DNA from 2 places in the Promicromonospora xylanilytica genome. Region 1 is predicted to be linked to the other one. Evidence: riboswitches for the same ligand, from Rfam matches in the RefSeq annotation. Region 1 holds a riboswitch; the other holds the start of a gene.
The links. A riboswitch is a leader RNA that binds a small molecule or an ion and turns the genes downstream of it on or off. The one in region 1 is predicted to bind FMN.
Positions count from the first base shown of each region.

Region 2: linked by a shared signal. The riboswitch ahead of ribD (bifunctional diaminohydroxyphosphoribosylaminopyrimidine deaminase/5-amino-6-(5-phosphoribosylamino)uracil reductase RibD) and the one ahead of pnuC (nicotinamide riboside transporter PnuC) in region 1 are both predicted to bind FMN.

Region 1 covers NZ_BAAGRP010000003.1:88,435-97,195, reverse strand. The annotation lists gene ACYVK7_RS04050 (uracil-xanthine permease family protein) at 1-321, opposite strand, end outside; gene ACYVK7_RS04045 (poly(ethylene terephthalate) hydrolase family protein) at 362-1,222, opposite strand; gene ACYVK7_RS04040 (LLM class F420-dependent oxidoreductase) at 1,342-2,268, opposite strand; gene ACYVK7_RS04035 (DsbA family protein) at 2,291-2,908, opposite strand; gene ACYVK7_RS04030 (hypothetical protein) at 2,933-3,127, shown strand; gene ACYVK7_RS04025 (TetR/AcrR family transcriptional regulator) at 3,198-3,947, shown strand; FMN riboswitch at 4,007-4,144, shown strand; gene pnuC (nicotinamide riboside transporter PnuC) at 4,218-4,910, shown strand; gene ACYVK7_RS04015 (Gfo/Idh/MocA family protein) at 4,930-6,081, shown strand; gene ACYVK7_RS04010 (acyl-CoA dehydrogenase family protein) at 6,131-7,354, shown strand; gene ACYVK7_RS04005 (sensor histidine kinase) at 7,426-8,761, shown strand, end outside.
Region 2 covers NZ_BAAGRP010000012.1:31,752-38,604, forward strand. The annotation lists gene ACYVK7_RS13680 (RsmB/NOP family class I SAM-dependent RNA methyltransferase) at 1-203, shown strand, start outside; gene ACYVK7_RS13685 (DUF1761 domain-containing protein) at 245-673, opposite strand; gene rpe (ribulose-phosphate 3-epimerase) at 754-1,416, shown strand; FMN riboswitch at 1,790-1,923, shown strand; gene ribD (bifunctional diaminohydroxyphosphoribosylaminopyrimidine deaminase/5-amino-6-(5-phosphoribosylamino)uracil reductase RibD) at 2,043-3,206, shown strand; gene ACYVK7_RS13700 (riboflavin synthase) at 3,206-3,892, shown strand; gene ribA (GTP cyclohydrolase II) at 3,889-5,289, shown strand; gene ribH (6,7-dimethyl-8-ribityllumazine synthase) at 5,286-5,765, shown strand; gene ACYVK7_RS13715 (phosphoribosyl-ATP diphosphatase) at 5,954-6,217, shown strand; gene hisG (ATP phosphoribosyltransferase) at 6,272-6,853, shown strand, end outside.

The DNA of each region.
Region 1 (8,761 bases):
ACCCATCGCCACCGACTGCCCGCCCGACGCCGTGGCGGCAAGGATCGGTGCGATGAACGCAAAGCTCGACCCCAGGTAGCTCGGCAGCTTGTTGCCCGTGATCAGCAGGAACACGATCGTGCCCAGCGCGGAGAAGAACAGCGTGGTCGCGGGGTCGAACCCCGTGAGGATCGGCACCAGGAAGGTGGCGCCGAACATCGCGACGATGTGCTGCAGGCCGATCCCGACGGTGCGCGGCCAGCTCAGCCGCTCGTCGGGGGCGACCACCTCGCCGGGGGTGATGCGGGATCCATCACCGTGCAGCTGCCAGCCGATTCGCATGTGTCTGTCCTTGATCTCGCAACGGGAGTGTCGCGCGATCCTATTCGCAGGTGGTGCGGACCTCGCTCAGCTCGCTGTCCACGGCCGGCGCCGGGCAGAGGAACCGCGCGTACCGCTCGTCGTCGTCCACGTACCGCTTCAGCCAGGACAGGCCGTACCGGGCGATCGTGGTGTCGGGCGAGCTCGGGGCGGAGTGTGACGCGTCGCGCAGCTCCAGGTAAGCCTTGTCGCCGTCCGTGGGCAGCGACTCGTAGATCGGCTCGGCGTACGACACCACCCGCGCCACCCGGTCGTCCTCCGCCCCGACGATCAGGGTCGGTGCGGAGACCTCCGGGAAGGTCCTGTCCGAGCTCCACGGGGTCATCGGGATGACCGCACGCAGCGCCGGGTCGTCCTTGGCGGCCTCCAGGCTGCCGCCGCCGCCCATCGAGTGCCCCATCACGGCGAGCCGCTCGGGGTCGATCCGGTCCGCCACCTCCGAGCCGCGCAGGTGGTCCAGCGCCGCGAGCAGCTGCTCACCGCGGCGCTGGGGAGAGTCGGCGGGCCGGATCGTGTCGATGGTGATGATGACGAACCCCTGCGAGGCCAGCCGCGGACCGAGCCAGGCGATGGACGCCTGCGAGGACCGGTAGCCCGGGGAGATGGCGACGGCGCCGAAGGTGCCCTCGGAGGTGTCGGTCGGGTAGTAGACGGTGCCTCCGCCGAACCCTTCCGCGTCCGCACGAGAGATCACGTCGACCCCGATCTCGAACGTGCCACGAGGAGCCTCGATGCTCTCCTCGGTCGGATCGGGCCCGCGCTCGAAGCCGTCGGCGGTGGCTGACGGGACGGCCACGAAGGTCCCCGCGGTGAGCGCGGTCGCCGCGAGGGCGGCGCGGAGGGCACGAGAAAAGCTCTGCACGGAGTTCTCCTGGGGTGTGTCGCGGGAGCGGCCGACACGACCCTAGGAAAGATCCCTCCACGCTGCCTGCGCTGGGTGCAATTCCGCACCCCGCTCGCCGTCGCGCCCCCGCCGCGTCGTCAGCCGAGCTGCGGCACCACCTCGCGGGCGATCAAGTCGAGGTGGTCGAGGTCCGCCAGGTCGAGGATCTGCAGGTAGACCCGCTGGATACCGTCCGCCTCCAGGACCTTGAGCCGGTCCACCACCTCGCTGACGGTCCCCGCGATGCCGTGCTCGCGCAGCTCGCCGGGCTCGCGACCGATCGCGGCGGCTCGCCTGGTGAACTCGGCCTCGTCCTGCCCGACGGCGGCCACGAGGGCGACCGACTGCACCATCGACCCGGGCGCCCGGCCGGCGTCGGACATCGCCTTCTCGATCACCTTCACGCGCGCGCCGACCGTGTCGAGCTCCGGGAAGGCCTGGTTGTACTCGGTGCCGTACCGCGCGGCCAGGACGGGCGTACGGCGCGGGCCGCCGCCCCCGACGAGCACGGGGATCGCCTGCTGCGTCGGCTTCGGCAGGGCCGGCGAGTCCGTGAGCTGGTAGTGCTCGCCGGAGAAGGAGAAGGTCTCCCCGACCGCTGTGTTCCACAGGCCCGTGATGACCGCGAGCTGCTCCTCCAGCATGCCGAACCGCTTGTCCGGGAACGGGATGCCGTACGCGCTGTGCTCGGCGGCGAACCAGCCGGTGCCGAGGCCCAGCTCGACGCGGCCGCCGGACATCTGGTCCACCTGCGCCACCTGGATGGCGAGCACGCCGGGGTGGCGGAACGTCGCCGAGGAGACGAGCGTGCCGAGCCGCACCGTCGAGGTGTCGCGGGCGAGGCCGGCCAGCGTGGTCCATGCGTCCGTCGGGCCGGGCAGGCCGTCACCGCCCATGGCGAGGTAGTGGTCGGAGCGGAAGAACGCGCTGAACCCGAGCTGCTCGGTGGCCCGTGCCACCGCGAGCTGGTCGTCGTACGTCGCACCCTGCTGGGGCTCGGTGAAGATACGCAGGTCAAGAGTCATGACCCACACGATGCCACGTGGGTCAGTCGAAGACCGGGTCCGTGGTGCGGGAGCGCTTCAGCTCGTAGAAGTAGGGGTACCTCGCCAGCGCCACCGAGGCGTCGAACAGGGCCGCCGCCTCCTCGCCGCGCGGGATGCGCGTCAGCACCGGGCCGAAGAACGCGACCCCGTCGACATGGAGGGTTGGCGTGCCCACGTCGTCGCCGACCGGCTTCATGCCCGCCTCGTGGGAGGCCGCGAGCGCCGCGTCGTGCTCCTCGGACGTCGTCGCGGCGGCGAGCTCGGCGGGCAGTCCGGCCTCGGCGAGCGCCTCGACCGCGACGGCGTCGAAGTCCTTGTTCTGCTGGCCGTGGATCCGGGTTCCGGCCGCGGTGTAGAAGGCGGAGAACGCGTCGGGACCGTGCTGCGCCTGGACGGCCGCCGCGACGCGGCCGATCCCCCGTGAGCGCTCGATGCGGGCCCGGTAGTCGTCCTCGATGTCCCTGTCCTTGTTCAGCAGGTACAGGCTCATGAGCCGGAACGTGAGCTGGACGTCCCGGTGCTGGGCCACCTCGAGCGCCCAGCGGGAGGTGATCCAGGCGAACGGGCACATGGGGTCGACGTAGACGTCGACGACGGGCTTGGCGGCGGTCTCAGTCACGCACAGCAGACTACGCTCACATGCGTGACCGGGATCCGTTGGGCAAGTCTCGCCACCGTCGTCGGCGGTGGGGTGATCTTTGTGGTGTGCCTGGCCGGCGTCGTGCTCGGCCACCCGTGGGCAGCGGTACCTGGTGGTCTCGCCCTGCTGACGGCCGTGCGCGAGGTGCGCTACCTGCGCAGGCTCCGGGCGGGGAAGATGTCAGGACGAGAAAGTTAGCACCATGAACACCAGGTATCGCTCAAGATCTCTTCACGCGGTTCGGCATGCACGGGGTAGCCTGCCTGGCATGACCGCCGTCCGTACCCACACGCATGCGCAGGCTGTCGACGCTGCGGTGGACCTGTTCACTCGGCAGGGGTACGAGGGAACCACCGTCGAGGAGATAGCCGACGCCGCCAAGGTCAGCCGTGCCACGTTCTTCCGCCGCTTCCGCTCGAAGGAGGACGTGGTCTTCGCCGACCACGAGCTGCTCCTCGAGGAGGTGGTGGTGATGTTGGCCGCCACCCGCCCCGACGCCCGCGCCAGCGAGGAGTCCGGGCACGACCTCGGCCGGGCCTGGGACCCCGACGTGGACCCGTACCTCGAGGTGTGCCGCGCCGCGCGCATGGTGTTCGACCACCATGTGGGCCAGCGCGAGACCTCGCTCGCCCGGTACGCCCTGCTGCAGCAGGTTCCCGCCCTGCGCGACCGGGAACTCATCACCACGCACCGCTACGAGCGGGCGTTCACGCACTACCTCAAGGACACGCTGCCGCCGGAGCGTTCGGCGTCGACGGCGTCGATAGCGTTCGCCGCGTCCGTCGTCGCCGTGCACAACGCGATCCTGCGGCGCTGGCTGCGCACGCCGTCCCTGGAGCTGCGGCCGGAGCTCGAGGAGGCGTTCGCCGACCTGCGGCGGGCCGCCGTCCTCGGCACCGCCGCCCACCCGCTGTCCGCCGGCGACACCCCGGCCGGCCGCCGCGTGGTCGTCACGGTCGTCGAGGGCGGGGCCGGACCCGACGAGGTGGCCCGTGCCGTGCGGGACGCGCTCGTCTGATCCGCGCGGGAATGCCCCCGTGGCATCCTGTGTTCCGTTAGTCGACGTGCAGCAGATGCACACGTGCTCCGGGGTCGGTGAAATTCCGAGCCGGCGGTGACAGTCCGCGACCCGGGTCGCTCCTTCGGGGGAGGCTCGGCTGACCTGGTGGGATTCCAGGACCGACGGTTAAAGTCCGGATGGGAGGAAGCACGTGCGGCGCGTGCCTTGTGGCGCGCCGGCCCTCACCCCGGAGTTCCTGTGCGAACTTTCGGAAGAGGGAAGAGAGACATGGACTGGTTCCGCGCCGCCTACGATGCGACTTTCCTGGTCGGCGACCAGCAGATCTACTGGCGCGAGGTCATCGGCAACCTGTTCGGGCTGGCGTCCGCACTGGGCGGGCTGCGCCGCAAGGTGTGGGCCTGGCCCGTGGGCATCGTCGGGAACATCCTGCTCTTCACCGTCTTCATGGGCTCCTGGTTCGGCGAGACGTCGCGCGCCGACATGCTGGGCCAGGCCGGCCGCCAGATCATGTTCATCGCGGTGTCGGTCTACGGGTGGTACCGCTGGCGCCAGACGCGCCGGATGGGCGGCGTCGGCACGGTGGCGGTGCACCCGCGCTGGGCGTCCTGGCGGGCCCGTGTCGGCCTGGTGACCGGGATGCTGGCAGGCACGCTGCTGCTCACCCCGCTCTTCCGGACCCTCGGCTCGTACGAGCCCGTCTGGGCGGACGCCTGGATCTTCATGGGCTCCGTGCTCGCCACGTACGGCATGGCCAAGGGCTGGGTCGAGTTCTGGCTGATCTGGGTAGCGGTCGACCTCGTGGGGGTGCCCCTGCTGTTCTCCGCCGGGTACTGGGCCACCGCCCTGATGTACGTGGTCTACGGCCTGTTCACCCTGTTCGGCTTCTTCGCGTGGTGGCGGATCAGTCGCCGCGAGGATGCGGACCGCGACCAGCACGGACCGGTGGCCGCGGCGGTCTGATCGCGTACCGTCGGCCCTCGTGACGTCACAGGACCGCACGGCCAGGATCGGGATCGTCGGCTCGGGCTTCCGCGCCCGCACCATGCTGCGGGTGCTGCACGCGCTGCCGGACCGGTTCGAGGTGGCGGGCGTGGCCACCCGCAACGCGGCGGACCGCGCGGAGCTGGCGGGGCGAGGCCTGCCGGCGGCGGGCCTGCCCGGGCTCCCCGCCCCCGCCTACGCCACGGTGGCCGAGCTGCTCGCCGGCGGCCGCCCCGACCTCGTCCTGCTGACGCTCCCCGCCGGCGCGGCCCAGCCGGTGATCCGCGACCTCGCCGCGGCAGGCGTCCCCGTCCTGACGGAGACGCCCGCCGCCGGCACCGTCGAGGAGCTCATGGCACTCCAACGGCTCGTGGACGACGGCGCCTGCGTGCACGTCGCCGAGCAGTACCACCTGGAGCCGCTGATCGGCGCGCAGCTCGCCGTCGCGGCCTCCGGGCTGCTGGGCGCGGTGACCGACGCGCACGTCGCCGTCGCGCACGACTACCACGGCATCAGCGTGCTGCGGCGGGCGCTGGGCGTCACGTTCGAGGACGCCGAGGTCACCGCCCGGCGCGACACACGGCGGGTGCTGCCGAGCCCGAGCCGCGCCGGCGACCCCGACGACCTCGCTCTCGTCGACACGGTGCACGCGACCGCGTGGCTGGACTTCGGCGGCCGGCTCGGCACCTACGAGTTCGACGACGTCCAGTACCGCTCCTGGGTACGCTCCCCCATGTTGCTCGTGCGCGGCGAGCGAGGGGAGCTGCGGGACGACGCCGTGCGCCACGTCGGCGCCGACGGCCTCCCCCGGCACTCGACGCTGGAGCGGGTGGCCGCCGGTGGGGCCGGCAGCCACGAGGGCATGTTCCTGCGCGGCTACACGCTCGATGGCGAGTGGCGGTACCGCAACGCGTTCCGCCCGGCCCGCCTGCCCGACGACGAGCTGTCGATCGCCCGCATCATGGCCGACATGGCCGACCACGTGCTGCGCGGGGCGCCGGCGCCGTACTCCGTGGCCGAGGCCGCCCAGGACCAGTACCTCCAGCTCGAGGTGCGCCGGGCCGCGGCGTCGGGTGAACGGGTGCGGACCCGGCCGCAGCCCTGGGCCGGCGGGCGTGTCTGCCGCCACGCCGAGGCCGAGACTGCGTGAGACGTAGTATCGCTTGACCTGAGATCCGGTACCGGCGCACCATGGAGGCATGACTCAGACCCCAGGAGTGACGGCGCCCGACTACGACGTCTCGCAACCGCTCGACATCGACTTCGCCGGCGCCTTCGCCGACGTCACGGAGGAGGAGCGGGCCTGGCAGCTCGGCGTCCGCCAGTTCGTGCAGGACGAGGTGCTGCCGGTCATCGACGGCTACTGGGAGCGCTACGAGGTCCCGATGGACCTGGTCAAGCGCATGGCGGAGCTCGACCTCCTGCGCGACGGCGTGGACGTGCCCGGCTACCCGAAGATCTCCAAGATGGCCGAGGGCCTGGCCGCGATGGAGATGTCGCGCGGCGACGGCTCGGTCACGACCATCTGCGGCGTGCAGGGCGGCCTCGCGCTGCGCTCGATCGTGATGCTCGGCTCCGACGAGCAGATCGAGAAGTACGCAGGCCCCATGGCCCGCGGCGAGATCCTCGGCGCGTTCGCCCTGACCGAGCCCACGCACGGCTCGGACTCCGTGGGCCTGGAGACGTCCGCCGTCAAGGAGACCCGCGACGGCGTCGAGGGCTACGTCATCAACGGTGAGAAGAAGTGGATCGGCTTCGGCTCGATCGGCGACATCTCGGTGGTGTGGGCCCGCGGCGAGGACGGCCAGGTCCACGGCTACATCGTGCCGCAGGACACCCCCGGGTACGAGGGGACGACCATCGAGGGCAAGATCTCGCTGCGTGCCATCCACCAGGCGCACATCGTGCTGAACGACGTGTTCGTCCCCGCCGAGAACCTCCTGCCGAAGGCCCGCTCCTTCAAGGACACCGGCCGCGTGCTGTTCGCGACGCGCCTGGGGGTCGCGTGGGGCGCCGTCGGCCAGGCCATCGCCTGCTACGAGGCCGCCGTGGCCTACTCGAAGCAGCGCACGCAGTTCGGGCGGCCGCTCGCGGCGAGCCAGATGGTGCAGGAGCGGCTGACGAAGATGCTGTCGATCCTGACCCAGATGCAGCTCCTCGTGAAGCAGATGACTCGCCTCGACGAGGCGGACCGGCTCACCGGACCGCAGGCCTCGCTGGCCAAGTACACGTGCACGCGCGGCGCACGTGAGGTCGCGGCAATCGCCCGCGACCTGCTCGGCGGCAACGGCATCCTGCTGGAGAACCGCGTGGCGCGGCACTTCGCCGACATCGAGGCTCTGCACACCTACGAGGGCACCGAGAGCATGCAGGCGCTGATCATCGGCCGCGAGATCACGGGCACGAGCGCCTTCGCGGGGTAGGGGTACCCCCACGTGCGGGTCGTGGGGCCACAGCATGTCCCCGGAGTGCTGGTCGGCCTAGTGTCATGTCCATGACCAGCGATGACGGCCCGCCACCGGCGAACGAGCCCCGCACCATCGAGGAGGGCGTCGCGCCGGCGCTCGTCTCCGGTACCGCCTTCTTCCGTGCCCCGTACGACCCCGCGACCTGGCGCGCTCTCGCAGCCCTGGCCCTCGGCTGGATCTGGCACCTCACGGGCGGCCTGGTCCTGTGGGTCATGGTCGTGGTGTCGGCGGGCCTGGTCCCGGCCCTCGGCGTCGGTGTGCCGCTCCTCGCCTTCTTCCTGGTCGCCGCACGCTGGTTCGGCACTGCCGAGCGCGCCCGCCTCGCCGACCAGACCGGGGTCACCGTGCCCGCCCCGCTGCCCCGGGACCGCGCGGGGCGAGGCTTCTGGTCGAGGCTGTGGGCGCCCGTCCGCGACGGCCGCGCCTGGGCCGCGACGTTCTACGCCTTTCTCGCGTTGCTCGTCAGCAGCGTGTTCTTCCCGGTCGCGGCGGGCCTGCTCGCGGCAGCGGTCGCCGCGGTGGTGTTCGTGCTGCTGGGCCAGGGCAGCACCGTCGCGGAGTGGTCCGGCCTGCCGTGGCCTGCCGCGGTCGCCGGTGCGCTCTCCGGCGCCGTCGTGCTCGTCTGGTCGGGCGCCGCCCTCGCGCAGTACGGCTCGTACCTGCTGGTCCGGCTCGCGACGGTCCTCCTGGGGCCGTCCGCCGCCGACATCGCTCGGGCCCGGGCCGCGGTGGCCGAGCAGGAGACGCGTCTCGCCGAGGCCGCGGCGCACACCGCCCGCGAACGGGCAGAGGTCCTCACCGAGACGCGCACCGCCGCGGTCTCCGCCGCCGACACCGAGCGGCGCCGCATCGAACGCGACCTGCACGACGGGGCGCAGCAGCGCCTCGTGGCCCTCGGGGTGGAGCTGGGCGTCGCCCGCAGGCTGGCCGACAAGGACCCCGAGCACGCGGTCGCCGCCCTGGAGGTCGCGCACCGCGAGATCAAGGAGACGCTCGCCGAGCTGCGCGACCTGGTCCGGGGCATCCACCCCGCCGTCCTGGCCGACCGCGGGCTCGACGCCGCGCTCTCCGCGCTGGCGGGCCGCAGCCCGGTACCCGTGAGCGTGGAGGTCACGGGCGACCTCACACCCGCCGGCTCGGCCGCTCAGGCCGCCGCGTACTTCGTGGTGGCCGAGGCGCTGACCAACGTCGCCAAGCACGCGGGGGCCACCTCGATCCGGGTCCAGGCACGCCTGGAGCCCGACGAGCACCCACGGCTCCTGCGCGTCACGGTGTCCGACGACGGCCGGGGTGGCGCCGAGCCCGCTCCCGGCAGCGGGCTCGACGGCCTGCGCGGCCGTGTCGCCGCCCTGGACGGCACGT
Region 2 (6,853 bases), on a different contig from region 1:
AGACCCAGCTCGTGGTCTCCGACGTGCTCAAGAAGCGCGACGACGTCGAACGGCTCGACACGCCCGCCGCCGTACGGGCGGTCGTGCGCGCCGGCGGGGCCGCCGCCGAGATCCCGCTGGCCGACCGCGACGACGTGCAGCTCTGGCCGCACGTGCACGGGACGGACGCCATGCACCTGACGCTGCTGCGCAAGATGGCCTGACGGCCTCGGTAGTGGCCCGGTAGGTCCTCCGGCGCTCGCGGTCAGACGCCCGCCGGCGGCCAGACGCCGATGATCACGGCCATCACCAGGATCGTGACGAGCTCGTGCGCCAGGTTGAGGACGGTGAGCGCCGGCGGGCGTCCCTCGAAGGCGTCGTGCGTGACCATCCGTGCGGCCGTGAAGCCGATCCAGAGCAGCACTGCGGTCACCACGGCGGCGGTGAGGAAGCCGCCCTCGTAGAACTCCCACGAGATGTAGACGGCGCCCGCGAGCACCCAGGCGGTCAGGAAGCTGACGATCACCGTGACGACGATGGGCCAGACGCCCGCCGCCTCGGCCGCCTTCGGGTCCACCTTCGCGAGCCGCATCCAGCGCGTGCCGAACACCTTGGGCGTGTACCAGACGGAGCCGACGATCATCGTCGACAGCGTGGCCACGAGCACTGCCCAGTAGTTCACCTCGGGGATCATCGTCGCTCCCGGTCCGTTGCGCCTGCGCGGTTCGGTGGGGCCGTTCAGTGGCACCCGGAATCGCGCTCTAGGCTGGCATCATGGCAGCCCTCATCGCCCCGAGCATCCTGTCCGCCGACTTCGCGAACCTGGAGCGCGACCTCGGCCGGATCGCCGACGCCGACTACGCCCACGTCGACGTCATGGACAACCACTTCGTGCCGAACCTGACACTGGGGCTGCCGATCTTCGAGCGGCTCGCGAAGGTGTCGCCCGTCCCGCTCGACGCGCACCTCATGATCGAGAACCCCGACCGGTGGGCACCGGCGTTCGCGGAGGCGGGGGCGGCGTCGGTCACCTTCCACGCGGAGGCGGCCCAGGCGCCGGTGCGGCTCGCCAGGGAGCTGCGCAGGCTCGGTGCGCGGGCGGGGGTCGCCCTGCGGCCCGCGACGCCGGTGGAGCCCTACCTCGACCTGCTCGCCGAGATCGACATGATCCTCGTGATGACCGTCGAGCCGGGGTTCGGCGGCCAGTCCTTCATCGAGGGCACCCTGCCGAAGATCCGCCGTACACGTGAGGCCGTGAGCGAGTCGGGCCTGGACGTGTGGATCCAGGTCGACGGGGGAGTGTCGCGCGACACGATCGAGCGGGCGGCCGACGCGGGTGCGAACGTGTTCGTCGCCGGTTCGGCGGTGTACGGCGCGGAGGACATCCCGGCCGAGATCGCGACGCTCCGGGAGCTGGCGAGCAAGCACGCCCACTGACGGGACCGGCGTCGATCGAGCAGGGAGCGAGGAGCAAGGTCCGCTTCGAGCATGCGATCTGGCCTGGATCCGGGATCGGCAGCAAGCCAGACTGCATGCTCGAGGCGGACCTTTGCCGTGTGGTCTCCAGCCACGCGTCGATGGTTAGAAAAAGTGTGCCAAGCGTTCTCGCTCACCGCGCACAGCTCGACCGCCGCCTCGCCAACAGCCTCGACCGGGGGAGTCTGGCGTGACTGCGGGCCTTCTGGCCGGGCCAGTCGCCCGGCCGGCCGATCCGGTGGCAGGGTTCGGTGGCAGGGCCGGCGCGGGGTGTGACACACACCATGCCGGCAAACCCGCGAGATGTGGCATGCTGGCAAGCAGCAGTACGCACACACGTGCTCCGGGGTCGGTGTAATTCCGAGCCGGCGGTGACAGTCCGCGACCCGCGTCCTCCGCAAGGGGGCCGGTTGATCTGGTGAAACTCCAGGACCGACGGTGAAAGTCCGGATGGGAGGAAGCACGTGCGGCGTCGGCGCCCCCTGGGGCGCGTGGCGCCGTGACGTCGTGCGCGCGGGCTGGGCCGTGAGGTTCCGTCCGCGTCCCCGTCGTCCACCCCCGGAGCGCCGAAGCTCGGGGAGGACAGCATGACCCAGGCACCGCAGGGCAACGCCGTGCGGCACACGGCGGTACCGGCGTCCGCGACCACCGTCGAGGCCGCCATGCGCCGCGCTCTCACGCTGGCCGCGCAGGGCCCCGCCCACGGTCCCAACCCGCGCGTCGGGTGCGTGCTCCTCGACCCGGACGGTCGCCCGGTCGCCGAGGGCTTCCACCGCGGCGCCGGTACCCCGCACGCGGAGGCCGCGGCCCTCGCCGCTGCCCGCTCGCGCGGCATCGACCCGCGCGGCACGACGGCGGTGGTCACGCTCGAGCCGTGCGCCCACCACGGCCGCACCGGCCCGTGCGCCGACGCCCTGATCGACGCCGGCGTCGCCGCCGTGCACGTGGCGGTCGGTGACCCGAACCCGGTCGCGACCGGGGGAACGGCCAGGCTGCGTGCCGCCGGGATCGACGTGACCACAGGCCTCCTCGCGGACGAGGGCGAGGAACTGCTGCGGCACTGGCTGCACGCCGTGCGCACCGGCCGGCCGTACGTGACCCTGAAGCTCGCGACCAGCCTGGACGGCAGGGTCGCGGCAGCGGACGGGACGAGCCGCTGGATCACCGGGCCCCAGGCGCGCGCCCATGCCCACACGATCCGCGCGCAGGTCGACGCGATAGCGGTGGGCACGGGCACCGCCCTGTCGGACGACCCGACGCTCACCGCCCGGACCACCGACGGCGGGCTCTTCGAGCACCAGCCGCTCCGGGTGGTGCTGGGCCGCCGTGCGGTGCCTGGCGGTGCTCGCCTGCACGGACCCGGGGGCACGCTGCTGCACCTGCCCGAGCACGATCTCGCCGTGGTGCTCGAACGGCTCGCCGAGCGCGAGGTGCGGCACCTGCTCGTGGAGGGCGGTCCCACCCTGGCGACCGCGCTGCTGGCCGCCGACGCCGTCGACGAGATCCACGCCTACGTGGCGCCCGTGCTGCTCGGGTCGGGACCGTCCGTGGTCGGCGACCTGGGTATCACCAGCATCGGGGCCGCCGCGCGCTTCGCCACCCACGACGTGACCCGGCTGGGGGACGACGCGCTCCTGGTCGCGCGCCGCGCCCGGCCCGACACGACCCAGCCCGACACGACCCAGCCCGACACCACCACCCAGCCACGCCAGGACGGCCGGTCCGCCCGGCCCGCCAAGGAGGAGATCTGATGTTCACCGGAATCATCGAGGAGCTCGGCTCCGTCGTCGCGCTCACCCGCCCTGGCGGCGACGACGCGTCCGACGCCGTCCTGACCGTGGCCGGTCCGCTCGCCGCGTCCGACGCCCGCCCCGGCGACTCGATCGCCGTCGACGGTGTGTGCCTCACCGTCACGTCGGTGGCCGACGGTGCCTTCGTGGCCGAGGTGATGCCGGAGACGCTGCGCCGGAGCTCGCTCGGCGGCCTCGTCCCCGGCGCGGCGGTCAACCTGGAGCGTGCGCTGCCCGCCGACGGCAGGCTGGGCGGGCACGTGGTCCAGGGGCACGTCGACGGCGTCGCGACGCTCGTGCGGCGCACGCCCGGGCCGCGCTGGGACGAGCTGGCCTTCGCCGCGCCTCCCGCGCTCACCCGGTACGTCGCGGAGAAGGGCTCCGTCGCGCTGGCGGGGGTCTCGCTCACCGTGACCTGGGTGTCGGACGAGGGGTTCGGCGTGTCGCTCATCCCGACCACGCTCGCCGCGACCACGCTCGGCCGGCTCGCGCCGGGCGACCTGGTCAACGTCGAGGTGGACGTGCTCGCGAAGTACGTCGAGCGCCTGATGGCGGCCGGCGTGCGGGCTCCCGCGGTGCCGGCGGCCGGCGTCGCCCCGGTCGAGGCAGGACAGCCCGAGACCGCACAGCCCGAGGTCGCACGATGAGCGCGGGCCTGGTGGAGCGCGCCCTCGCGGAGCTGGCCGCCGGCCGTCCGGTGCTGGTGGCCGACGACGCAGGCCGGGAGAACGAGGTGGACGTGGTGCTCGCCGCGAGCACCGCGACCGCCGAGTGGGTGGGCTGGACGGTGCGGCACTCCTCGGGGTACCTGTGTGCACCGATGCCCGCTCACCGCGCCGACGCGCTGGAGCTGCCCCTGATGGTGGAGCGGAGCGAGGACCCCCGTTCCACGGCGTACACGGTCTCGGTGGACGCTGCCGTCGGCGTGACGACGGGCATCTCCGGCGCGGACCGGGCACGCACGCTGCGGGTGCTGGGCGACCCGGCGTCGGGCGCCCGGGACCTGATCCGGCCCGGGCACGTGCTGCCGCTGCGGGCGCGGCCGGGTGGCGTGCTGGAGCGCGCGGGGCACACGGAGGCGGCCGTGGATCTGGTGCGCCTCGCCGGCGGTGTGAGCAAGGAGCTGGGCAAGGACCTGGGCGAGGTGGGCGCGATCGCGGAGCTCGTCCGGGACGACGGCGACGTGCTGCGCCTGCCCGAGGCGCAGGTCCTGGCGGCGGAGCACGGGCTCGTGCTGCTGACCGTCGCGGACCTCGTGGCGTGGCGCCGCGTGCACGACCCCGTCGACCGACCCGTGCCCGACGCCGCCGAACCTGCCCGGGTGGTCCGGGTCGCGGAGGCGGCGCTGCCGACCCGGCACGGCGACTTCCGCGTGGTGGCGTACCGGGACCAGCGCTCGGGTGCCGAGCACCTGGCGCTCACCCCGGCCACGCCGTCCGGTGCGCGGGGCGAGGCCCCGGGCCGGGGGACCCTCGTGCGGGTGCACTCGGAGTGCCTGACGGGTGACGCGCTGGGCTCCCTGCGGTGCGACTGCGGGCCGCAGCTGGAGGCCTCGCTGGCCGCTGTGGCCGCGGAGGGCGGCGCCGTGGTGTACCTGCGGGGCCACGAGGGCCGGGGGATCGGCCTGGCGGCGAAGATCCAGGCCTACGCGCTGCAGGACGGCGGCCGGGACACGGTCGAGGCGAACGTGGACCTCGGGCTGCCGGTCGACGCGCGGGAGTACGGTGCGGCGTCGGCCATGCTGGCGGACCTCGGGATCGACGGGGTGACCCTCCTGACGAACAACCCGGAGAAGGTCTCGGGCCTGCGGGAGGCGGGTACCGACGTCGTCGGGCGGCGTGCGCTCGTGGTGGGGCGCGGGGTGCACAACCACCGCTACCTGGAGACGAAGCGGGCCCTGCTGGGGCACCGCATCGAGAAGGTGGAGCTGACCGGGCCGGACGGGACGGGGAACGGCCTGACGGGCTGGGACCGCGGCAGAAGGACTGAGACGAGGCCGGCGATGAGCACGGTCGTGAACGAGGACGAAGGAGCATGCGCATGAGCGGGGCCGGAGCACCGAAGGTGACCGTCGACGGGACCGGCCTGCGGGTCGTCGTGGTCGCGGCCAGCTGGCACGAGCAGGTGATGGGCGGTCTGCTGGCCGGCGCGCGCAGGGCGCTGGAGGAGTCGGGCGCCGACTGGACCGAGGTTCGGGTGCCCGGGTCGTTCGAGCTGCCGGTGGCGGCGGCCCGGGCGGCTGCCGGGGGAGCGGACGCCGTGGTCGCCCTGGGCGTGGTGATCCGGGGCGGCACGCCGCACTTCGAGTACGTGTGCTCCGCCGCCACCACCGGCCTGACGGAGGTGAGCGTGCGCACCGGCGTGCCCGTCGGGTTCGGTGTGCTGACGTGTGACGACGAGGCGCAGGCACTCGACCGCGCGGGCCTCGAGGGGTCCCGCGAGGACAAGGGTGCCGAGGCGGCGGAGGCCGCTGTCGCCACGGCGGTGACGCTCCGGGACCTGGCGCCGGTGTCGCGGTAACCGTGTGGTCATAGATTAATAGTGTGCCAAGCGTGTTGAAGACACCCCAGAGTCCGAGGTCGCCGCACCCCAGCCCAGAAGATGGGGGCTCGACCCGGGCGCTGGAGTGGCCGGCGCCATAGGTGCGACATGGCCAGAACGTGGGACGGCGGCGGGTGGTGCCCCGGGTGCCCGACTAGGCTGGGCCCGTGAAGACCTTCGAGACCCTGTTCGCCGAGCTGACCGAGAAGGCCGAGACCCGCCCGGCGGGTTCAGGCACCGTGGCCCAGCTGGACGCAGGCGTTCATGCGATCGGCAAGAAGGTGGTGGAGGAGGCCGCCGAGGTGTGGATGGCCGCCGAGTACCAGTCGGACGGCGAGACGGCGGAGGAGATCTCCCAGCTCCTGTACCACCTGCAGGTCCTGATGGTCGCCAAGGGACTGACCCTCGAGGACGTGTACGCGCATCTGTAGCGAGGCCCTGCCTCGCACCCGGATCCGACGTACACCCAGAGAGGAACCACACACATGCTGCGCATCGCCGTCCCCAACAAGGGTGCCCTGTCCGGCCCCGCCTCCGAGATGCTGCGCGAGGCGGGCTACCGCCAGCGCAGGGACACCCGCGAGCTCGTGCTCGCCGACCCTGACAACGACGTCGAGTTCTTCTTCCTGCGCCCGCGCGACGTCGCGGTCTACGTGGGTACCGGGACCGTCGACGTCGGGATCACCGGCCGGGACCTGATGCTTGACTCGGGTGCCGATGCCGTCGAGCACCTCGGCCTCGGCTTCGCCCGGTCGACGTTCCGGTACGCGGCGCCCGCCGGGCCCGGTGAGGCCGCGCCGGTGACCCAGGTGAGCGACATCGCAGGGCGCCGCGTGGCGTCGTCGTACACGACTCTCGTGGCCCAGCACCTCGCGAAGCAGGGTGTCGAGCCCGCCGCGATCGTGCACCTCGACGGTGCCGTGGAGTCGAGCGTACGGCTCGGCGTCGCGGACGTCATCGCCGACGTCGTGGAGACCGGCACCACCCTGCGGGCCGCCGGGCTCGAGGTCTTCGGCGACCCGATCCTGCGCTCGGAGGCCGTGCTGATCCGGCAGGCGGACGCCGAG